One region of the Paenibacillus sp. F024 genome, then DNA from elsewhere that is predicted to be linked to it. Evidence: riboswitches for the same ligand, from Rfam matches in the RefSeq annotation. Region 1 holds a riboswitch; each other region holds the start of a gene.
What was found. Region 1 has a riboswitch for cyclic di-AMP ahead of ACZYR9_RS17570 (CAP domain-containing protein). Riboswitches for the same ligand answer to the same signal wherever they lie in the genome.
Positions count from the first base shown of each region.

Region 2: linked by a shared signal. The riboswitch ahead of ACZYR9_RS24170 (resuscitation-promoting factor) and the one ahead of ACZYR9_RS17570 (CAP domain-containing protein) in region 1 are both predicted to bind cyclic di-AMP.
Region 3: linked by a shared signal. The riboswitch ahead of ACZYR9_RS09740 (hypothetical protein) and the one ahead of ACZYR9_RS17570 (CAP domain-containing protein) in region 1 are both predicted to bind cyclic di-AMP.

Region 1 is NZ_JBVASZ010000017.1:50,255-57,175, forward strand. Features, by position in the region: gene ACZYR9_RS17560 (alpha/beta fold hydrolase) at 1-742, opposite strand, end outside; gene ACZYR9_RS17565 (S1C family serine protease) at 1,132-3,597, opposite strand; gene ACZYR9_RS17570 (CAP domain-containing protein) at 3,744-4,397, opposite strand; cyclic di-AMP (ydaO/yuaA leader) riboswitch at 4,403-4,536, opposite strand; gene ACZYR9_RS17575 (ATP-dependent DNA helicase) at 4,617-6,572, opposite strand; gene ACZYR9_RS17580 (hypothetical protein) at 6,766-6,921, opposite strand, start outside.
Region 2 is NZ_JBVASZ010000040.1:9,891-16,811, reverse strand. Features, by position in the region: gene ispE (4-(cytidine 5'-diphospho)-2-C-methyl-D-erythritol kinase) at 1-23, opposite strand, end outside; partial or broken gene ACZYR9_RS24195 (small, acid-soluble spore protein, alpha/beta type) at 312-491, opposite strand; gene veg (biofilm formation stimulator Veg) at 646-918, opposite strand; gene yabG (sporulation peptidase YabG) at 1,135-2,022, opposite strand; gene rsmA (16S rRNA (adenine(1518)-N(6)/adenine(1519)-N(6))-dimethyltransferase RsmA) at 2,106-3,032, opposite strand; gene rnmV (ribonuclease M5) at 3,036-3,581, opposite strand; gene ACZYR9_RS24170 (resuscitation-promoting factor) at 3,688-4,827, opposite strand; cyclic di-AMP (ydaO/yuaA leader) riboswitch at 5,104-5,288, opposite strand; gene ACZYR9_RS24165 (TatD family hydrolase) at 5,513-6,280, opposite strand; gene ACZYR9_RS24160 (HD domain-containing protein) at 6,315-6,921, opposite strand, start outside.
Region 3 is NZ_JBVASZ010000007.1:67,923-74,843, forward strand. Features, by position in the region: gene ACZYR9_RS09735 (ABC transporter substrate-binding protein) at 1-665, opposite strand, end outside; cyclic di-AMP (ydaO/yuaA leader) riboswitch at 1,213-1,344, shown strand; gene ACZYR9_RS09740 (hypothetical protein) at 1,724-2,050, shown strand; gene ACZYR9_RS09745 (NAD(P)H-dependent oxidoreductase) at 2,247-2,921, opposite strand; gene ACZYR9_RS09750 (LacI family DNA-binding transcriptional regulator) at 3,227-4,204, shown strand; gene ACZYR9_RS09755 (glycoside hydrolase family 32 protein) at 4,462-5,976, shown strand; gene ACZYR9_RS09760 (TRAP transporter substrate-binding protein) at 6,422-6,921, shown strand, end outside.

The DNA.
Region 1 (6,921 bases):
GGTCTACGATGACGATAAACTCCCGGCCCTTTTCCAAATAACAAAAATGGCCGGAGTTCTTCAGCACAACCAGACCGGCATCCGGTATCATTTGTTCCATCAATTTACCATCCGAGACAGGGGTAGCCGTATCGTTCTCGCCCCAGATTAATAAGGTTGATGCTTTAATATGAGGAAGATGGTGCCGCAGATCCTCGTTGACGACTTTCGTCAGCGTTTGCTGCATCACTCCTGATGCATTCTTGTAATCGCTGGAGCCGAACTTGGCCCGCATCCGGTTCAATATACGCTCCGAAAATCGGTTTAAGCCCGGAAGCTTGAGCAAATTTTTGGCCGTTTTGAACGAATATACCTTCACATAATAATTCAGGCTGCGTTTTGGCTTGATTCCCGCGCTTCCGGTCAAAATCATCTTCTTCACAGGATTCGAAGCGGCATATTTAATTGAGACCCTACCGCCGAAGGAATGACCGATCAGAATCGGATTTGTAATCCCCAGCGACTCAATGAAGGAAGCCAGCAGATTCGTATATTCGGTAACCCCCCACGGTTCAGGTGGCGTGTCGCTTTCGCCAAACCCAGGGAAATCAATGGCATACACTTTAAAATGCGGCGATAAATGCTGCTGAATCGCATGAAAGGTTTGCAGGTTGGTGCCCCAGCCATGCAGCATCACCACCTCATGTCCTGTGCCGACAACGGAATAATGGATGTCAAGCCCATTTATGTTTACTTTAGTCAACTCCATCAACATCCTTATATCTCAATGTCTCAAATAAAATAATCATAACACTCCCGGACATTTGTTATCAAGCTTCGAATGGCATCTATACCGTTTAGAAATGCTTATATGGCAATCGTCTTTCCGTATATTGTATATGCACAGACAAGCTTGACTTATGTCAGACGTTCAAAACGAATCGGTTCCGAACCCCTTTACCTTTTACCCTGAGCTCGGCCGTTTGAAGCTGGTCTGCATAATAAAACCCAGAGGAAAGTTCCTCTGGATTCAAAGGTTTGCCGTAAGTCCTATTTTTGTTATTTATCCGCTTTGTAAATCTACATAATATCGAATCGCTGCGGCAGCCCCGCTAGCCGAATCGGCTCTTTTTCACAGGATTGTTTTCATTCTTATGAAAATTGCATGGAGTTCAACGCATCCGTCAACCGTTTCCACTGCGCCTCGGTCTTGACGGCATCATTAATGCGAATCGTTACGGTATAGATGATTCCGTTTTTCTCAAATACGTATTCGTTTAAGACATACGGGACATTCCGGCTTTTATAATGAGTGCTGAATTTTTTGACGGCCGTACCAAAAAGCGTCTCCTCGGAAACCGTATATTTATAGTTCGCATCGATTCCGGCATTTTTCTTGTGATCCTGCTCTATCCTGGCTGCGGCTTCAGCGAAATCGGATTGATCGTCGGCGTCGATCGTCAGACTGCCTCCCTCGAAACTAAACGAGTTAAAGCCATGATCCTGCTCGCTTTCATAGCCGTTGAACCATAGCTCCGGGATTTGAATAGAATATTTGTACTTTTCGCTTACAAATGTTGCGGCCTTGTTCGGATCAAGCAGATCGTTCATATCCTCAATCACCCCAAGAGAGCGGTTTATAGTGTCCTTGGAAAATTGAACGGATTCGAGCAATTCCGTCAGCAGCTCTTCCATCTCGGCGCTTTCGTTTTTCGGATATGAAGCCTGCAGCTCGTATTTATATTTATCTTTGATGATATAAACGACATGGGCCTGCTCCCATTTATCTCCCATTGTATAGGCATACACGTTTTCTATCGCAGCTGTTCCCCCTGCTGTCGTTTCCTTCGCTCCCCGAACCTCGCGATATCCCTCCGAGTAGCTTTCAACAAACCGGCGCTCCTGACGTGCTGACCATTGCTCAAGCGTATCGCCCGATGCCGCGGAAGTGATATTCACCGACAGGTTTTTTTTGCCGTCCTCACTCGAGAAGTGCAGTCCACTTCCCCATCCATGCTTGCTCCAATCCGAAGGGACGTCAAAGGCCAGGCCATATTCCGTAGTTATCGTATTTTGACCCTGATATGCCGAGATATCCTTCAGCGTAGTATCCGCAGCATCGAATGAAAGCACAAAGGTATCGAGAAGATCGGTATAGCTGTTTCGTTTCATGCCGTTTAGGTAATTATCCTCCTTTTCTACGACCAAAGTCAGGTAGAAGATTTTGTCTTCTTTCTGGTAGGCTCTGGCTTCATAATATTCGCCGTAATCCCCTTTGGATATGAGCTTGGCGTAGGCGTGAGGTTTTTCATTCATATACCGTTTCTCCAATATCGTATCTCCTGTATGCTGGGTCAGCTTGCGAAGCAGCCCCTGCGGAGACAGATCCTTGCTTTGCTTTTCATCAATGGAAATGTTGATCGCAAATTCCCCTTTGGCATCCCCAAAGACAACGTTGTTTCCGTTATCGGATTGACTAAACTTGATTAAGCCGGCCGGATATTTCAAAGACCAGCCAAAGTGACTGTCGCCGATCCAGGTTTTTCCTTGGTCCGCATCAATCGAAGCGCCCCCGGCATCCTGCACCAGCTTGGTCACTGCGGAAAGATCTTCCTCTAGTTTCACTTCGATATTCTTTGTTTGGCTGCCCGATAGAAGGGTCAAAACAATGCTTTGATCAGGCAAATATTTCTTTAACGCTTCATTATATTCCACTAAATTGCTGGTTTTGACGGAATTGATGGATTGAAGCACATCCCCCTGCTTCACCCCTGCTTGCGCCGCGGGTGAATCGGGATCGACGTAGGTCACTTCAAGACCGGCCGATGACGGCAGACCGACGACCGCCTCCCAGCTTTCGCCCAGTTCAAGCCCAAGATAAGGCCGCTTCACTTTCCCGTACTTGAAAAAATGATCGAGAACATACTGAACCGTATCTACCGGAATTGCAAAACCCAAGCTATCCACGCCGAACTCCACATACTTTAACGTATTGATTCCGATAACCTCGCCCTTCATATTTACCAGTGCTCCGCCGCTGTTGCCCGGATTGATCGCCGCATCGGTCTGGATCAGCTGGTATTTGGATTGGACCGAACGTTCCATTCCGCTGACGATGCCGGAGGTAACGGAGTTCCTGAGGGCAAAGGACAACGGTGTACCGATCGCCATGACCGATTCGCCGACCCGGATATTTTTCGGGTCGGCAAACTTTGCGGCGGTTAATCCGGAAGCAACGATTTTGACCAAAGCCAGATCGCTTTCCTCATCGTAATGCGTTGTTTTCCCCGGGTATGATTTGCCGTCGGAGGTAACCACGATGATATTGCTCATATCCTTTACGACATGCGCATTCGTTAATATGTATCCTTCGCTGCGTACAATGACTCCGGTTCCATGAGCCAGGTTATAACGGCTTTGCTCCCATGCCCTTTTGCTCTCGCTCGGTTTGCCGATGATCGCTACGACTGAGGATGTCGTTTGCTGTACGACAGCCGGAATCGAATCTTGACCCTGCGCCCCTGCCGGAGACGTACCGGAAACGAACAGTGCTCCAATCAGCAGAAATGCGGCGGATACCTTCAGTACCCTTCTCTTTAAATGCTTGACCTGCTTCATTATCCCCTTCCCCCCACCATTCATTTCCATGTCCACTAAAATCTATCACATCCTATAGATGCCAGCAATAAAAATTTAAGTTTTCAGATTCTGAAGGAACGCCAAAAAAGACCGTCCAATGTGACGGTCTTTCGTTCATATTTCTATTAGTTTTTAATAAACTCCTGTACCCACACGCCATTGACATAAGCCACTCCAATTTTGTTGAAGTTGGGGCTCAGAATGTTTTGACGGTGTCCTTGGCTGTTCATCCATGCGTTCATGACTTCTTGTGGAGTTCTTTGTCCCTTGGCTATATTCTCGCCTGCATAAGAAAACCGAATACCGTAGGATTGCATCATATCGAATGGAGACCCGTAGGTCGGAGAAGTGTGGTCAAAATAACCTTTCTCATACATATCCTTCGCTTTGTCCAAAGCTACCTTGGTCAATGCGCTGTCACTGGCAAGCGGCTGCAAACCGGCTTTGGCACGTTCTTGGTTCACCAGGCTTACCACTTGGCTGGCGTAAGAAGACTGTGTCGTGCTGCCTGTCCCCTGCTGCGAACCGTTGCCCGATCCTGTACCTGCTGCCTTACCAGGTATATTCAGTGCCATTCCGGGCCATATTATATTTGGGTTAGCCACTTGAGGATTCGCGGCAATAAGCGACTTCAGACTGACTCCGTATTTTTGCGAGATCGTCCACATCGTATCTTTACCGGATACCGTATACGACGGAGCAGCGGAAACCACGCCTGCGCCGATGATCGGGCCAAGTGCCAAAACGCCTGTCAAAACCAATTTTTTGAAACCTTTCACTGCATTCCTCTCCTTTGTGCGGCCTGCGAGGTTAGCTGTCGGATTCGGGTCAAAGAGCAATCACCCGGCCACTGCTGTGGCTTCACCCCAAGTTCATGGGTTCCCCCGTGCTTAGAATAAGCTTCGGCCTTTTATGATGTCGCGTTCCCAAGAAGGAACGGAAACCATTGTAACACGGATACCGTGTGTATTTCATGACACAAAGTTTACCAACGCCGTCTAAGCAAGCGATTCCTTGAGCTTCACTCCAGAGGGAAGCACAGCTTCCACATGGGTTCGCAGCATGGGCTGCTCCTGTAGTTCCGGGCTTAGAATGGCCACAATTCCCCGATCCTCACGGGAACGAATCAAACGCCCCATCCCTTGCCGTAGTCGCAAAAGCATATAAGGCAAATCCACCTCTTCAAAAGGAGAAGCCGACGCGCGTCGTTTGGCCATAAAGACCGGATCCTGAGGCGGAAAAGGCAGTGACCATATTATGACATTAGACAACGAAGGTCCCGGCACATCAAGCCCTTCCCACAAGCTGACGGCACAAAGAACACTCTGTTCATCATGCTGGAAGGAAGCGATAAGATGGCTGATTTCCTGATCGCCTTCAAACAAGAAGCGCATTGTGCCGATGAAATCCGGATACAGCGTGATCTCCTGTTTAAACCGCTGCAATTCCCCTTTCGTCGGGAACAGAAGCAAAGCTCTGCCTTCCGTCCGTTTAAGCAGCGAGACAGCAGCCTCCATCTTCTCTGCAAAGGTCCCGCCGGCGGCCCATGAGGGCGCGATCACTTCCATTTGGTGTTCGTAATCGTAAGGAGAAGCCACGGAAAAGGATAAATACTGCTCAATTCCGAGACTATCCGTCACATATCGGAAGGAGCCGTCGACGGATAAGGTAGCCGATGAAAATACGATCGGCATTTTGGTACTAAACACTTGCTCTCGAAGCACTTCCATGACCGTTCTTGGCATAATCACCAGTGTCAGCCCGCTCTCGCTTTCCGTCAGCCAGCATACGAAGGACTCCGGGCGCTGAAACAGACTCAATGCTTTCTGCATCATTTCCAGATGCTCCTCGACAATGCGGAGCTGATATTCATTTAATGTATGAAGACCGCTTTCAAACACGAGCTCTTCTTCTATTGCCGTAAGCAGCGCCCGGAACCGGTGAATCTCTTGAAGCAGCTGATCGTCGAGCAGCAGCTCCTTCCGGTCCGAACCGGGAATTTCCTTGCTTTTGCGCCCGAACAAATCAAACATCGTCTCGCTTTGCGCAATCGCCTCATCAATAAGCACAGCCAAAGATTCCCGAATTTCCCCTTGCAGCAGCCGGGTGATCAGCTCTTCAAACACGGCATGCTTTAATTTATAGGTTAGCGCCTTCTGCGCGGCGGATTCCAGTAAATGCCCTTCATCAAATACGACCGCACAGTGGTCCGGCAGCAGCGGCAGCTGCCCTTCCCGCTTCCTGCCCTCATACGTCCACACATGCTCCATGTAAAAATCGTGCGAGCAAATGATCAGATCGGCGGACCGGCGGTAATGCTCGCGGGAGAGCGTCTGCCCGCACCGGTGCCTTTTGTCGCATACGAAGCAATCCTGAAAAGCGTCCCAATTGATCTTGTTCCATTGATCGTCATTCAGATCCGGATATTGCTTCCGATCGCCGTAAGCATAAAATGATTGCAGCGTTTCATGAGAATGGACAAACCCGGGCAGCTCTTCATAGATTTGCTCGAAATGTTCCGCATCCTCATCCCTGAATCTCGCTTTATCCAGCTTGACCAGACAAAGATACTGGTCCGGGGACTTTCCCAATCTGGCGTCAACAGCCAAGTCCAGGTGCTGCGCCAGCTTGGCAATATCCCCTTCCGGCTTGACCAGCTGTTCTATTAATGATTCGTCCGCACAGGCAATCACAGCCGGCTTTCGCATATAACGGGCATAACAAATCGCATATAATAAGTAAACCAGTGTTTTTCCCGTCCCCACTCCCGCTTCTGCGAAAATGGTTTGCTTCTCGGCAAATGCCCGTTCCAATTGGAATGCCATATAAATCTGTTCATCGCGCACTTCAAAGCCGGATTCGGGCAGGATATCGTAAAACACATCAGAAATCCATTCCCCAGCCTGCTGGATGAAGGATTGGGAATGATCATAAGCAAAAGGGTAGCGCTCCACTATGATTTTTGCCTCCATAATAGTAATGATTCGATAAAATCCCAGCACTAGTGTTCCATATGCCAAACATTTATTATCACACGATCCTAACAGATATGCAACAAAAACAAAAGCAGTCCAAACCTTCCATAATAAAGGTTTGAACTGCCGGGATGAGCTCGGAATCTTCAAAGCTCAAATTCGGTCTTTCTTGTCATTGGGCCGCAAGCTTATTGTATTTTGCCATTTTGGTCAGCAGCACCGCCAGCCGCTCTTTCGTTAAAACTTCTTCCGGGTGAAGCTTGGACGTTTGCTTCGGATCAAGCCATTGAAACTGAATAAACAAACGAACGGCCCCATCCGTTATTCC
Region 2 (6,921 bases), on a different contig from region 1:
GGAGCTTTTTCGAATACCTTCATAGGACACCTTCTTTACACCTGTCTGCTCCATAAAAAACGGGCTTGACGTTCTTCTCCTATACTATACCAAAAACGCCACAAAAAAAAGCTAAAGCCGCCTCTTGGACGCTCTAGCTTTCTATAGGGCGATTACGTTCTGGAGTACGGCGAGTGCATCGGCTTAGTAACGGGCGGCTGCAATCCGCCGTACCTCGGCACAGGAGTTTCCTGAGTCTGCATCGGCATGATTCCATGTGCTTGAATCGCACCGTATCCAGGAGTCGTCCCGGTGCCTTGAGCTTGAGCCGGATTCTGCTTCTGCACCGTTCCTTCGGCAATTTGGATCGCCCGCTTTACCATATTTCCCGCATCCTTCGTTCTTATACCTCCCCAGCCTTCACGCTGGACGGTTTCGTAGAAGCCAAGGTCTTTGGCAAGCTCATATTTGAACGTATCGGACATAACCCCTCGGCGATTTCTTCGACCCATCACCATACCTCCTTCGATTGGTTAGAAGTTAAGGCTAGTATGCTTCCGTTTCAAAAAATCATACGCTCTATGCAACTTTGCCGAAGGCAGCCTCGTCTAAGTAGTAAGCAAATAAAAACGGCTGACCGCGTGAGCAAGCCAACCGTTTTATGTATTATTGATGTATTGTTATCCGTACTTCTCCATCATCGCTTTGCACCGTCACTTCAACCGATTCCGTCAAAATGTCTGCATAGCTGTAAGAAACACGCTTGAAGGTCTGCTGTTCTTGATCCAGTTTCACAATAAATACGGAAGGGTAGGTTTCCTCCAATACACCGGATCTTTCGATTGTCTTTCGGCGACCGCCATTTGCTTTTAACATAATCTTTTGTCCGACATGAGGTTCCAAACTGCGTTTGATATCCAACAGCGTATTTTTTGCCATTGATTACTACCACCTCTTTCCCTTTCAATTATAACTCAACAAAGGTAGTATGTCAATTTGAGCCGAATATTATATCAATCATCCAAACATGTTGTCAACGACTTTTTTCCTTGATTTTGGCACCATTAACGCTAGCTCCCTTCAATAGCGTTCACATAATTGTCAAAAAATAACACGCGATTTAGGAGCAGCAAAAGAAAAAGCACCTTGCGGCGCTCAAGTCTGATTCACGTATTGAATTTTGGGTACACCTCGTCGATAGCTGCCTCGTGATTCGATCCCGCCGAGCCCTTCCAAACCGCTGTGCGTAAGCCCGATGACATCTACTATATTCACCGTATCGCGAATGGGCGTGTAAGCGACTTTAGCCGCCACACACAGCGGATCAAGCGCGTGAATCAATACGCGGGCCGGGGAGCTGGCATAATTGGCGCCGGCCTGCAGCAGCGCTTCAAAATGGGATTGGCAGGCACCGGCAATAATGGTCAATGCATCACGGTTTTTTTCATATTGTCTGGCGATGCGCACCGCATTGACGAAATTATGCGAATTTTTATAGCTGCTAAGCGCGGACACATCGCCCGAACTCCGCTGCTTTAGAATACCGTCATGTCCGGTCACAACTACAATATCGGGCTGGATTTGCGGCAGCAGGCGATAGAGCGCATCGGCCATATGGGCCTCCGTCACATAATATCCTTCTGCCGGAACCCGGAGCTCTCCATATAAAGCCATGCATTTGCGCAAATAGACCGGATCGCCATCCAAGTGCAGCACTTTACCCGGCACGTCAAAATAATCCGATCGCGAATGGGGGGCTGCACCCGGGATTGTATTTGCTCCCCAGCTATCGGTTTGGTAGGGGTCGGCTTGGATTTGAGAAGCATTCGTTCGCCTCATGGCATCGATCCATTTCGGTCGTAGCGTACCCGAATATTGAAAAGGATCAAGCTGAGGAACGGGTTCCAAATCGAAAAGCGGAGCATCTGCCAAGAGCCGAAGCTCCACTCCACGAAGCACCGCCTGCCGCTGCACGATTTCTTGTATTTTGAAAACAATGTCACCGCCATACGACTTACGAGTGACCAGGTCTCCCTGTTTCATGGCTGCATCGCCTCCTCGTCTATCGTATGGCGAGGATAGGCAAATGGTGCAGGCGATTCGCCCATATAGCCCAATATCGAGATTTAACTGGAGCTTAGGGCTTTGGCAAGATTCCGGCTTAATACCGAAAATTCTGCCATAGACAAGGTTTCTCCTCGGCGGGAGGGTTCGATGCCTGATGCTTGTAGAATGGCTTCCAGGCTGCTCTTCGTTTCCTTGGTGAAATATTTCGCGGCCAGATTGTTATATATCGTTTTGCGCCGCTGCACGAAGCTGGCTTGCACCACTTCAAAGAAAAATTCCTCATCATCCACATCGACCGGCGGCTTCTCCCTCACCTTCAACCGAATGACGGCGGAATCTACATTCGGCTGCGGGATAAAAACAGTGCGCGGGACGATGGCTATGACTTCGGGGATACAGTAATACTGAACCGCAATACTAAGACTGCCATACTCTTTGCCCCCAGGCTTTGCAGCCATCCGATCGGCCACTTCCTTCTGAATCATGACTACGATATTCTCGAGCGGCAGCTTTTCTTCAAGCAGCTTCATGATAATCGGAGTGGTCACATAATAAGGGAGATTGGCGACTACACTAACCTGCGGGACGTCTTGAAAAAGCTTCTCGAAAAGCTCCTTTAAGTCCACCTTCAGCACGTCGCCGTGGATTACGGTGGTCTGAGGATAGGGGGATAGTGTCTCTTCGAGCATCGGCAGCAGTCTTTGGTCAATTTCAACGGCCACAACCCGACCTGCCGCCTTGCTAAGCTGCTGTGTCAAGGCCCCGATTCCGGGACCGATTTCCAACGCCCCCTTTTGAGGAGTCAACTCCGCGGCAGCGACGATTTTATGTAAAATATTATGATCGATGAGAAAGTTTTGACCTAAGCTTTTCTTCAAGGTGAAGCCGAACTTCTGCATCAGTTCCTTGGTTCTTTTCGGCGAAGCGATGTCCTCCCAAGACGCTTGTCCTGCACCCGCCGAATCTGTATTGTGATTGGTATTCATGGCTTATCCCTCATTTTCATCCAAATACCGCCGTGCCGCCTCAAATTCTTCTCTTGTAATTTGAAACATGCGGCAGCGATGATAAAACTGCTTTCCGTTACAATATCCGATACCAAGGCGTCTGCCCATTTCGAGCCTTCTGGCCGCTGCGGCCGGATGAACGATTAGCCCGGCTTCCATCAGATCGTCCCATTCAATATCCGAATCTTGTGCCATATAATCCGTTCGCACGTTAGCGAGCGCTAAGCGAATCGCTTCAACCGATGCATTCTCTACTCCGATGTCGCCACGGCTCTTGGCCTCCTCCTGTGTCAGGAATGCATGCTTGCAGCCCGGCACTTCTCTGGCGATGATTTTGCGTATCCGTTCACCTGCATGATCGGGGTCGGTAAAAATGATCACGCCCCTGCGTTCCTGCGCAAGCCGGATGCGCTTTAGCACCTCTTTATTGATTGCCGAACCGCCGGTTTCGATCGTTTCCGCTTCGACAGCCCGTTTGATCGCAACCGTATCGTCCTTGCCTTCAACCACAATAATCTCTTTGATCATGAATCCATTGTACCTTCTTTCGTAACAAGAGAAAAGAAGAGGGACGTCAGCCGTACCTCTTCTTGAACTGTTCTATATATGATGAGTCTGCCCTAATTGCCCATCCTTAATCAACCGACGGCTTCTTAGGACCAATGACATATACGGTTGCTCCTTGTTTGGTACCGAAGCGTACGGCATAGTCATGGCTTTCGAAATAAACGTCGATTTTATTCCCTTTGACTGCGCTGCCGGTGTCTTCCGCTCTGCGGAAGCCCAGCCCTTCAATATAAACCCACCAGCCCATTGGAATAACCTTTGGATCGACTGCAATCGTGCGACCTTCCGTTACTCTCGCACCTGACGCCGTGATTCCATACTGCGGATGATCGGGATCCTTTCCTGTGGAAGCCGGCCCCGCGCTGTACGCAGTCAGTTTCACGTTATTGATGACCTGTTTAACGTCAAATTTCACTCCGTTTTTGGTCAACTGCTCCAATGTCGGCGAAGACGAAGATAATGTCACTACCGGATTCTTCGTTCCGACCGCAATAATCCTTTGTACACTTTCAGCTTGAACCTTTTCGTCAACGATCTGTTCGGATACGAGCACACCGTCTTCATATACTTTTTCTTTCTTTTTGAGCAGAACTCCCTCTTGCCCCTCTTGAACAACCTGTTCTTTGCCCCTGATCAGCTTCGGCTCCGTCTTTTTCACCGTTTCGAAGGCGATCGGTTCTTTGATTTCCTCGATATCTTTCTTAACACGGACAATTTTGACTTCGCTGTTTTCGTCTATCGCCGAATCTAAAGCGGGAGTCACCTTATCGAGCTCATTTAGCGTGATCTTCTGATCCGCAAATAGCTGCTCCACCGTTTCCCCTGTCGTATATACGGTTTTTGTTTGTCCACCGTCTGTCAATTGTACTGGCATGGCTTTCTCGATAATGACTCGGTCTCCCGATTCCATCGAAGCCTCCAAAGAATGCGACACACGGTCGTGCTCTCCGACAGAGATGCCTTGCTCATCCAGAATGTGCTGCAGAACTGTTTCTCTCGTTTGGAAAGTTTGCTCTTTCCCGTCTACAACCACCGATACGCTTTTGATTGACGTACCGTAATACATGATCAAAAACATGAAAGTCATAGCGAATAATATGAGTGCAATGATCGATATCATACGCAAGTTTTCATGCTTCCATCGCAATGCGAAGGACAAGCTGGATGATCGTCTTTCATGGGTTTGTTCTGGTGTCACAACTCCCACTTGTTCGGTCCTCCTTAAAGCCCCGCCATCCGAGTGTTATGCATGATTTGATCTGACGCGACTATGGTAAAGTTTATTCTTCTCCAATTACCAACGTTTGCTTCAACGGCTATCAGAACCGCACTTGCCTAAATCGACCTCCTGGAATTGTATTTTATGAACCGGCTTGGACATTTATCCCAATGACGGGGGAAACAAAAAAAGTCAGCGGAGAAGAGGAACCTTCCCGTGACTTTTCTCATTTTCCGAAAATGAAAAGTTAAGCCGACGACAAATGTTACCTCTCTCTAGACGCTTACGAGGTTAGCTGACGGATTCGGACTTGAGAGTCGCCCTACTCGGGAGCAGCTTCCTGCCCCAAGATTCACCCCAAAATAACATCCCATCTATCAACAGCCTAGCGCTGTGATATCCGCGATGCGGTTCCCCCGTTCCCTTACGGAACTCAGCGATGTTGGAAATTTGGCAATCGTATGAAGTTAATATTGAGTGTACGATGCGAAGGCTTGAATTGTAAAGTATACAAACTTTGAAAAAAAGCTTGAATTATAATCATTTTTGATTATTTTTCAGAATTTATTGAACCAAAACCATCTTTCTCTTGGATGCTTATAGTTTTTCATCCTGTTTTCTTCGATTATCTTGTTTTGGATAAAAAATGGCATGTCCTATTTTGTGTGAAAATTCACTTTATACCGAAAACTGAAACGGCATTCTTGGATGTAATTTCAGCCAATTCTTCCAGCGAGATCCCTTTGATTTGGGCTGCCGTCTCGGCTACAAGACGAACATAAGACGACTCATTTCGCTTTCCGCGATACGGATGCGGAGCTAGGTAAGGCGCGTCCGTTTCAATGAGCAGCCGGTCCAGCGGAACCTTTTCCAGCACTTCCTTGGGCTGCTTTGCATTCTTAAAGGTGACCGGTCCGCCAAAAGAGATATAGAAATTCATGTCCAGGCACATTTTGGCTGTTTCCCAGCTTCCGGAGAAACAATGCATCACCCCGCCGACCTCCGCCGCCTTCTCCTCGCGCAGAATTTGCACAACGTCGTGATGCGCATCCCGGTTGTGGATGACGATCGGCATGCCGAGCTTTCGCGCGAGCCGGATTTGTTCACGAAACACTCGGGCTTGTACATCCTTGGGAGACGTGTCCCAATAGTAATCCAGACCGATTTCTCCAATGGCTACTACCTTCTCATGCCGGCAAAGCGATTCGATCCATTCCAAATCCTCTGGGGTCATATCCTTTGCGTCCGTCGGATGCCAACCTACGGTCGAATAGATAAAGTCATATTTTTCCGCCAAGGCGATCGAGCTGGGAATGGTTTCCCGATTAAAGCCGACATTGATCATTCGACCAATTCCGTTCTCTCTTGCCCTTGCGATCACTTCGTGTCGATCTTCATCGAAAGCTTGCACGTTTAAGTGCACATGGGTGTCGATTAACATAACAATCTCCTTTTCACCATTACGTTAATGTGAGTTAGGACAGACCTAACAGGATGCGAACATCAGCGTCCAATTCCTGCACATGATTCAGCAGCAATTCTTCAGGGTAATACAAATGGAATTTACCCATATGAATACCGCTGATCGAGCGGACAATCTCTGATTTCCGGGAGATTTCCGACAGCGTGTTTTTGGAATCCAGCAGCAGGATAGGCAGCTTTTCATCCTGTTCGCCGGGACGGTACACATCATACGACAGATCCGATGGGAAATCAATTTTCAGGTAATAATCGGGGTCGATTCCAAGGCTTCGCATCAGGCCTCCCAATTGATCGGACAGTCGGGTATCAGAACGCTCAAGCGTTATATATTTGAACAACCGCCGCTGTAAAAACCGGGAGCACAAATCGGATAAAATCGGATCCTCTTCCATGGACCACTGCAGCAGTACCGTTTGCATAAACGCTTCATCCAAAAAGTAATATTCGTCGACCGACAGCTGCTGTTTAAACAGCTTATGGAGAGGCGCAATCATGAATTGAAACCAATATCCTTCTTCATAAAGCTTTTTGGCTCTTTGAAAAATGTTTTGGAGCACCACTTCAGCACTGCGGGTTACCGGGTGAAAATAAACCTGCCAA
Region 3 (6,921 bases), on a different contig from region 1:
ACGACCTTTAATCCACGCAATTCGGCGAAGGTAACGAACGGTTCGCTGGAGAGAGCCGCATCCACCGTATTGTTGTTGATGGCTTGCTCCATATTGTTGAACGGCATTTCCATGAGATGTACAGAGGTATCATCCAGCTTTTCCTCCGGCAATAAGAAACCGCGCAGAAGAATATCAGAGCCTGTGCCTTTTCCTAAAAATCCGATCTTTTTGCCTTTAAAAACAAAGTCTTGGGAGGATGCCGGATTTTCTTTAGCTAACAGACCGAATGTACCGTCTCCGACTTTGGCGATGACCTCAATATCCGCACCGCGTGAAGCCCAATTCACGGCAACGGGAATACCGGTATAGGCAAAGTCGAGCTTGCCGGAAGATAAAGCTTTGTTGAGATCAGGACCGTTGGCAAAAGGATAAAACTCAGCTTTGATGCCTTGCGCTTCCATGAGCTTTTGCTTTTCTGCAATAATCGCCGGTGCCATTGAAATAATATTAATATACCCGATTCGGATAACCGCGTTTGTTGCGGGTTCGGCTGCGGGGGTAGACTCAGCTGGATTTGGACCAGGGCTTGCTGTTTGATTCGCGCCGCATCCCGTTAGCGCCAAAACAGAGAGGATGACGAGTGCCAGTAGACTAACAAAGCTTTTCTTAAACAGGGTTAACAAATAGATCGACTCCTTGAATTCTAAATCTGCTGCTGTCTGCCGTCCTTTATCCATTCCCGATCAACAACTTTTTACAGCCATTAAAACGGGAAAGTCTCGAATATCGGAGTCCAAGGGCGTTCCAATGAGATAGCCGACAGAACGTTGATATAACGAATCTGGAGCGTACATGCGCATGCCCTCAAAGTTCCGAGTATCTGGAGAAAGATGGTGAAGGAACTCTTTTATATTAAATGACAATGAGAATCATTGTCAATATTTTTGCGGGTGATTTTTAAGAAAGGTTTAAGCCAAGGAACAGAGCCGGATTTATAAATGGGAAAAAGGCCGGATATGAAGGAAGAGTCTCTTCTGACGGATTACTAACCGCCTTTGTATTGAGGTCGGCATCTTTGTAGCGGCGAATGCAAGTGGGTGGAGCGGACGAATCGATGGGGCACTTGCATGGTCAAGAACAGGCAGGTTCTCAGGGAGTGAATTTGTTAAATATTATCATAAATAGAAATAAAAGTTTTCTTTGATTGACGAATATTTAACTATTGGGTATTATATTATTACGCTTAATTTCCGAGTCATCGGAAAGCGGGGGAACCAATTTTCTGGGGCGAATCAATAGATTGTAGGGAACCATCTTTCCCGAGCCCGGCAGCTAACCTCGTCAGCAGTTGGATGGGTCACAATTCGTTGTTTTGTACGAATGCTCGGTAACGTGGACCCGTATAACGGGTCTTTTTTGTTTTTTAGACCCGCCATATAGCTGTTGATCGTTAAACGCAAATGCGATCATGCTGCTAATTGCGGGTTTTTTGATGTGGAGATTTTTAAAGGAGGAGCCGGTTAAGACGAAGCTCTTCTTTAAAAAGGAGATGCCATGAAGTCATGATCATGAAAACCAAAGATGGAAAAGTCGTCGAAATTTTATATAAGGATGAACAGGGTTTTTGTTATTGTGACGATGGGTGGACCCGGCCTAAAAGTGAATTCACTGTTCCTACCAAAGAAGAGGTTTTGGATAAACGAAAAAGTAAGAAAATAGAGCCCCACGAGAGGAACATGCCATGATGCAGAGAATTACTTCCGCTCATTTGCAGCAGCTTTCCAAAGAACAAGAAGATAAGCTGCGTCAACAATGGACTCCGGAAGAAGGGGAATACATTTTCTTTGCCGGACAAGAAGAGATGATCTATTACATGGACGGTTTTCAGAAAGAGAAGGCGCTTCCGTTATTAACGATAGGACAAATGATGGCTTATTTGCACCAATACGATAGTTCCCTTCGGGTTGACAACCTGTCCAATGAATGGCTGATCCAGACTTCAAGTCTTGAAGTGAAGGCTCGCGAGCTATGCGACGCTTTGTGGCAAGCCGTGAAATCGGTCTTATAATTTTATTCGAATCGGTGATAAGAAGTTTTTACTTTTCTCAATTTCGGATTGCCGCCCCCGCTTGCACCTGAAGCGGAGGAAAGCATACGCAGCAGTATCCGAACCTTGGTTGGCTCCAAATCATATCATCTTGAGATAATAAACAAGCGCCTCCCGAATCGCAATGCGCGATCCGGGAGGCGCTTGTTGCGCCGGTTTATTTAATCCACTGAACAATATCCTCCAGGTTTTGTCTTGACTTCGGACGATGCGGGTCTTGGGCGCGGTATCCGAATGCGGCCATGACCGATATGTCCAGATTTCCGTTTTCCAGCAGTCCTTCCTCATCGAGAATCTTGTGCACCTCATCAAAATCGAAGCCTTCAATGGGACAGGAATCAATCCCGATCAGAGCCGCCGCGGTCATCATGTTGGCAAGGGCGATATAGGTTTGCTTGCAGGCCCAATCGAACAAGGTTCGCTCATTATCAAGCAAATGAAGATCCGATTCCTGGAATTTTCGATATACGGTCGGGATGCGTTCCAATGTTTCAGGTGGCATCTTCTTTACATTTTTACAAAGGTTGTATACATAGTCGGAATCGTATCTTACGTTTCTCCGGGCAAGAATGATCATGAAATGACTGGCCGTCGGAAGCTGTCCCTGTGCTCCCCAGGACACCTTTTTTAACTTTTCTCTCAAAGCTTCGTCCTGAACGATCAGGAATTTCCAAGGCTCAAAGCCGACGGAGCTTGGGGATAATCTTCCGGTTTCCAGAATAAACTGAAAATCCTCATCGGAAATGGTTTTCGTCGGGTCGAATTGTTTGGTAGCATGTCTGAAATAAAAGGCATCCAGTATGTCTTGCTTTTTCGTCGTCGTCTGGTTCATGGCGTAGTCCTTCCTTTCTTGCTTTTCGTGATCTTTTTATCATACCACATTTGTCCGGTCCTTCTGAATTCTCGAAGCCGTCCATGAGTTCATGAGATAGGTTCGGCTTTTTATCCACAATCTTATCCACATCATTAACAATCATTTTATTCACACTGTACAACTATTTTTTCGATTGTGTTAACATATCCACAAATTAAGTTGTCCACATGTGTGTATCTTTAATACTTGCCTTGTGAAGCTGCAATCATTAAGATATAGTTCTGATATATAAAACCATCCTTAAACCGTGATAAGAGGTAGTTATGGCGACTATTCATGATGTGGCAAAGAAGGCAGGCGTATCGGTAACGACCGTATCGCGCGTGCTGAACAACCGGGGTTATATCAGCGAGGCGACTCGCAGCAAAGTGTATCAATCGATGGATGAACTGGCATATCAACCAAACGAGATTGCGCGTTCACTGCTGCGCAAGCAGTCCAACATCATCGGTTTGATCATTCCTGACGTCTCACATCCTTTTTTCTCAGAGCTTGCGAATCATGTGGAATATCATGCTTATCAGAATGGCTTCAAGGTCCTGCTCTGCAATTCGCATTTGGACCCTGTGAAAGAAAAAGATTATATCGAGATGCTGAAGCGCAATCGGGTGGATGGCATTATTATGGGCAGCCATACCCTGGAAGTGGAAGAATACATGAGCCTGCGTTCACCCTTGGTCACGATTGACAGAAAAATGGGGGATAGTATTCCTTTTATTTCTTCGGACAATTATAAAGGAGGAAAACTGGCAACCGAGCTGTTGATTCGCAAAGGGTGCAAAAAAATCGCGCATATCTGCGGCAATTTGGAGCTTGAGCTGCTTGCGAACCAAAGAAGCGTGGCGTTTGAACAGGTTGCTTCCAAACATGCGATAGAGCATGTGATCCTTCAGACCGATATGAATGTATTCGATCAAGGGCAGTATGAGCGTATTATTCGTTCTTTATTCCTCGAGCATCCCGATATTGACGGTATTTTTGCGGCCAGTGACATTATCGCGGCATTTGCCGTGAAGGAATGCGGCAGATCCGCAAAGCGCATTCCGGACGAGGTACGCATCATCGGATATGATGATGTGAATGCCGCTTCATGGTTGACGCCCGCCATAACCACCGTAAGACAGCCCATCAGTGAGATCGGCCGTTTGGCCGTGGAGCTGATTCGCAAGCAAATGGACGGAGAGCCTTTGGAAAAAAAGCACGTATTGGAAGTTGAGCTGGTGGAAAGAGCCACTACTTAACAATCTTAAAAATAGAGTGTTTAAGTACGGTAGAATTAGTAGAAGGACCTGGCTGATATATTGCACAGCCTGGTCCTTTTGCTATACGAATGGCTAAGATGTTCATGTAAAAGGATTGGTATGTCAAACGTTTGACATAAACATTTATGCCGTTTATAATTCGATCTGTAAGCGATTAATCCTATGTAACTTTTGGCTAATCAATAGTGCTGAAGGAATGAATCGTTCTTCAGGATGATTTTGTTTGCCATAGGCGCATGATTCAAGACGTTATAAAGGGCTCCATCAAATTAAAAGTAAGGGTAGGATGCAATATTCTTTACACTACAAATAAAGCCGACCGTTTTATTGCTGAAAATAAACATCTCCTTCGTTCGGATTATAGGCTGCATTATCATCTCATGAGTGAATTTGGCTGGATGAACGATCCGAACGGATTTGTTTACTATCATGGACAGTACCACCTGTTTTACCAGCACTTCCCTTACCGGCCGGTATGGGGACCTATGCATTGGGGGCATGCCGTAAGCCGGGATCTCATCAAATGGGAGTACCTTCCGGTTGCTTTGGCGCCGGATACCGATTTTGACAAAGACGGCTGTTTCTCCGGCAGTGCCATTGAAAAGGACGGCAGTCTGTATTTGATGTATACCGGTCATGTGATGACGGGGCCGGACAAGGATCGCGATTATAAACAATCCCAAGGCATTGCCGTATCGGAAGACGGCGTCGTCTTTAAGAAGTGGGCGGACAATCCCGTCATCGGCTATGATCAAATTCCCCAAGGGGTAAGCCGGAAGGATTTCCGCGATCCAAAGGTGTTCGAGCGCAGCGGCAGGTATTATGTCGTACTGGGCTCTAACGACGGGGAAGGAAACGGTCTTGTGCTGCTTTATCGTTCCGACGACTTGATTCATTGGACGTTTGTCAATGAAATCGCCAGAAGCGACGGCCGGTTAGGCGATAACTGGGAATGTCCCGATTTGTTTACGCTTGGGGATAAGGACGTATTCATGCTGTCCCCGCAGCGTATGCCTGCACAGGGACACGAGTACCGCAATCTGCATTCCACTATGTATATGCTTGGCCGGTTAGATACGGAGCAAGGCCGGTTTCATTACGACCGTTATGCGCAGGTCGATCACGGATTCGATTTTTATGCACCGCAATCGACCGTCGATGAGAAAGGCAGAAGAATCGTGATCGGCTGGATGGATATGTGGGAGAGCCCAATGCCGACACAGCAAGGCCATCACTGGGCTGGGGCCATGAGCCTGCCTAGAGAGGCAGTGCTTGACGGAAACCGTCTCTTGTTCCGCCCTGTAGAAGAAGTCATCGAGTACCGCAGCAATGCCTTTGCAATCCATGATGTTTCTCTGGAAGGGGAGCGTGATATGGAGACCGGTGGAGACTGCTATGAGCTGCAGGTTGTATTTGAAGCGTCGGAGGCTGAAGAATTCGGATTGAAGCTTCGCGTTCACGGCAGCGAGGAGACCGTTCTGTATTACCGCCCGTACGATAAGCTTTTCCGGTTGAACCGTGACCGTGCGGGAATCGGACCCAAAGGGGAGAGAACCGCTGAAGTCGAGTTGGCCGATGGCATGCTTAAGCTTCGTGTTTTCGTAGATAAATCTTCCGTGGAAGTGTTTATTCAAGACGGCGAGAAAGTGATGACGGCCCGCATTTATCCCGGGTCGGAATCATTGGGGATTAAGGCTTATTCCAAGGGATTATGCAAGATCAATTCCTTTCATAAATGGGATATTCTTTAGGCTCGTATGGTATTAATAAGCCAGGCAGCCAGATACCATTAGGATGGTGGTACCTGGCTTATTTTATTTAGCCGATCCGGACTTAAAAGCAGGCTTTATGATAGATCCTTTTTAGTCCAACCTTTCTCGATCATATTTTTGTTTATCCGCGGGTTCCACCTCAGCCGTAAAAAAGGATTGACAAAAGAAAAATAAACTTGTTAATATGTATTTCAGAAATCGTTTTCTGACAACGGTTACAATAAAGGTCGAAGCACTTAATTTTTTTTATCCATTTCAGAAACCGTTTTCCGAAACCGTTTTCCGAAACCGTTTTCTGAAAACAGATTCTGTTTAGTAATAAAGGGGGATGGGTGAAAAATAGCGGTTTTGATCGAGTTCGTTCAACTTCAGGTCAGTCAGAGAAAGCCATTAAGGTTTACAAATACTGAGGGGAGTTAGAAATATGTTTAAAAAACCGTTTATGCTGTGCATGGCTTTGACTACGGCCGTTTCATTGATCGCTGCAGGCTGCTCTTCATCCTCTTCGGCGCCTCCTTCTTCCGGTGGCTCCGCTGCTTCTTCGGGAGACATCAAGTCGGTAAATATGCGTCTGGGCCATGTATTTGCCGCCAACAGCGTCACGGATCAAGCCTCCAAAAAGTTTGCCGATCTGGTCAGCCAAAAAACAAACGGCGCCGTAAAAATCAGCGTTTTTCCGGCAAGCCAAATCGGGGGCGACGAAGCGCTCGGGCAGAATTTATCCCGTGGCACTTTGGATATGGCCTTCTTGAATCAAGGATCGCTGGCCGGGATGGATCCTCTGCTGGACTTCAGCTACATGCCTTACATAGCGGAGAACAACGAGCAGGCGGATAAGCTTTTTTATGGCAGCGGCATTATACCGACGACAATTAAAGAAACGCTGAAAAAGCACAACATTCTTGCTTTGGGCTTCTACGAGCT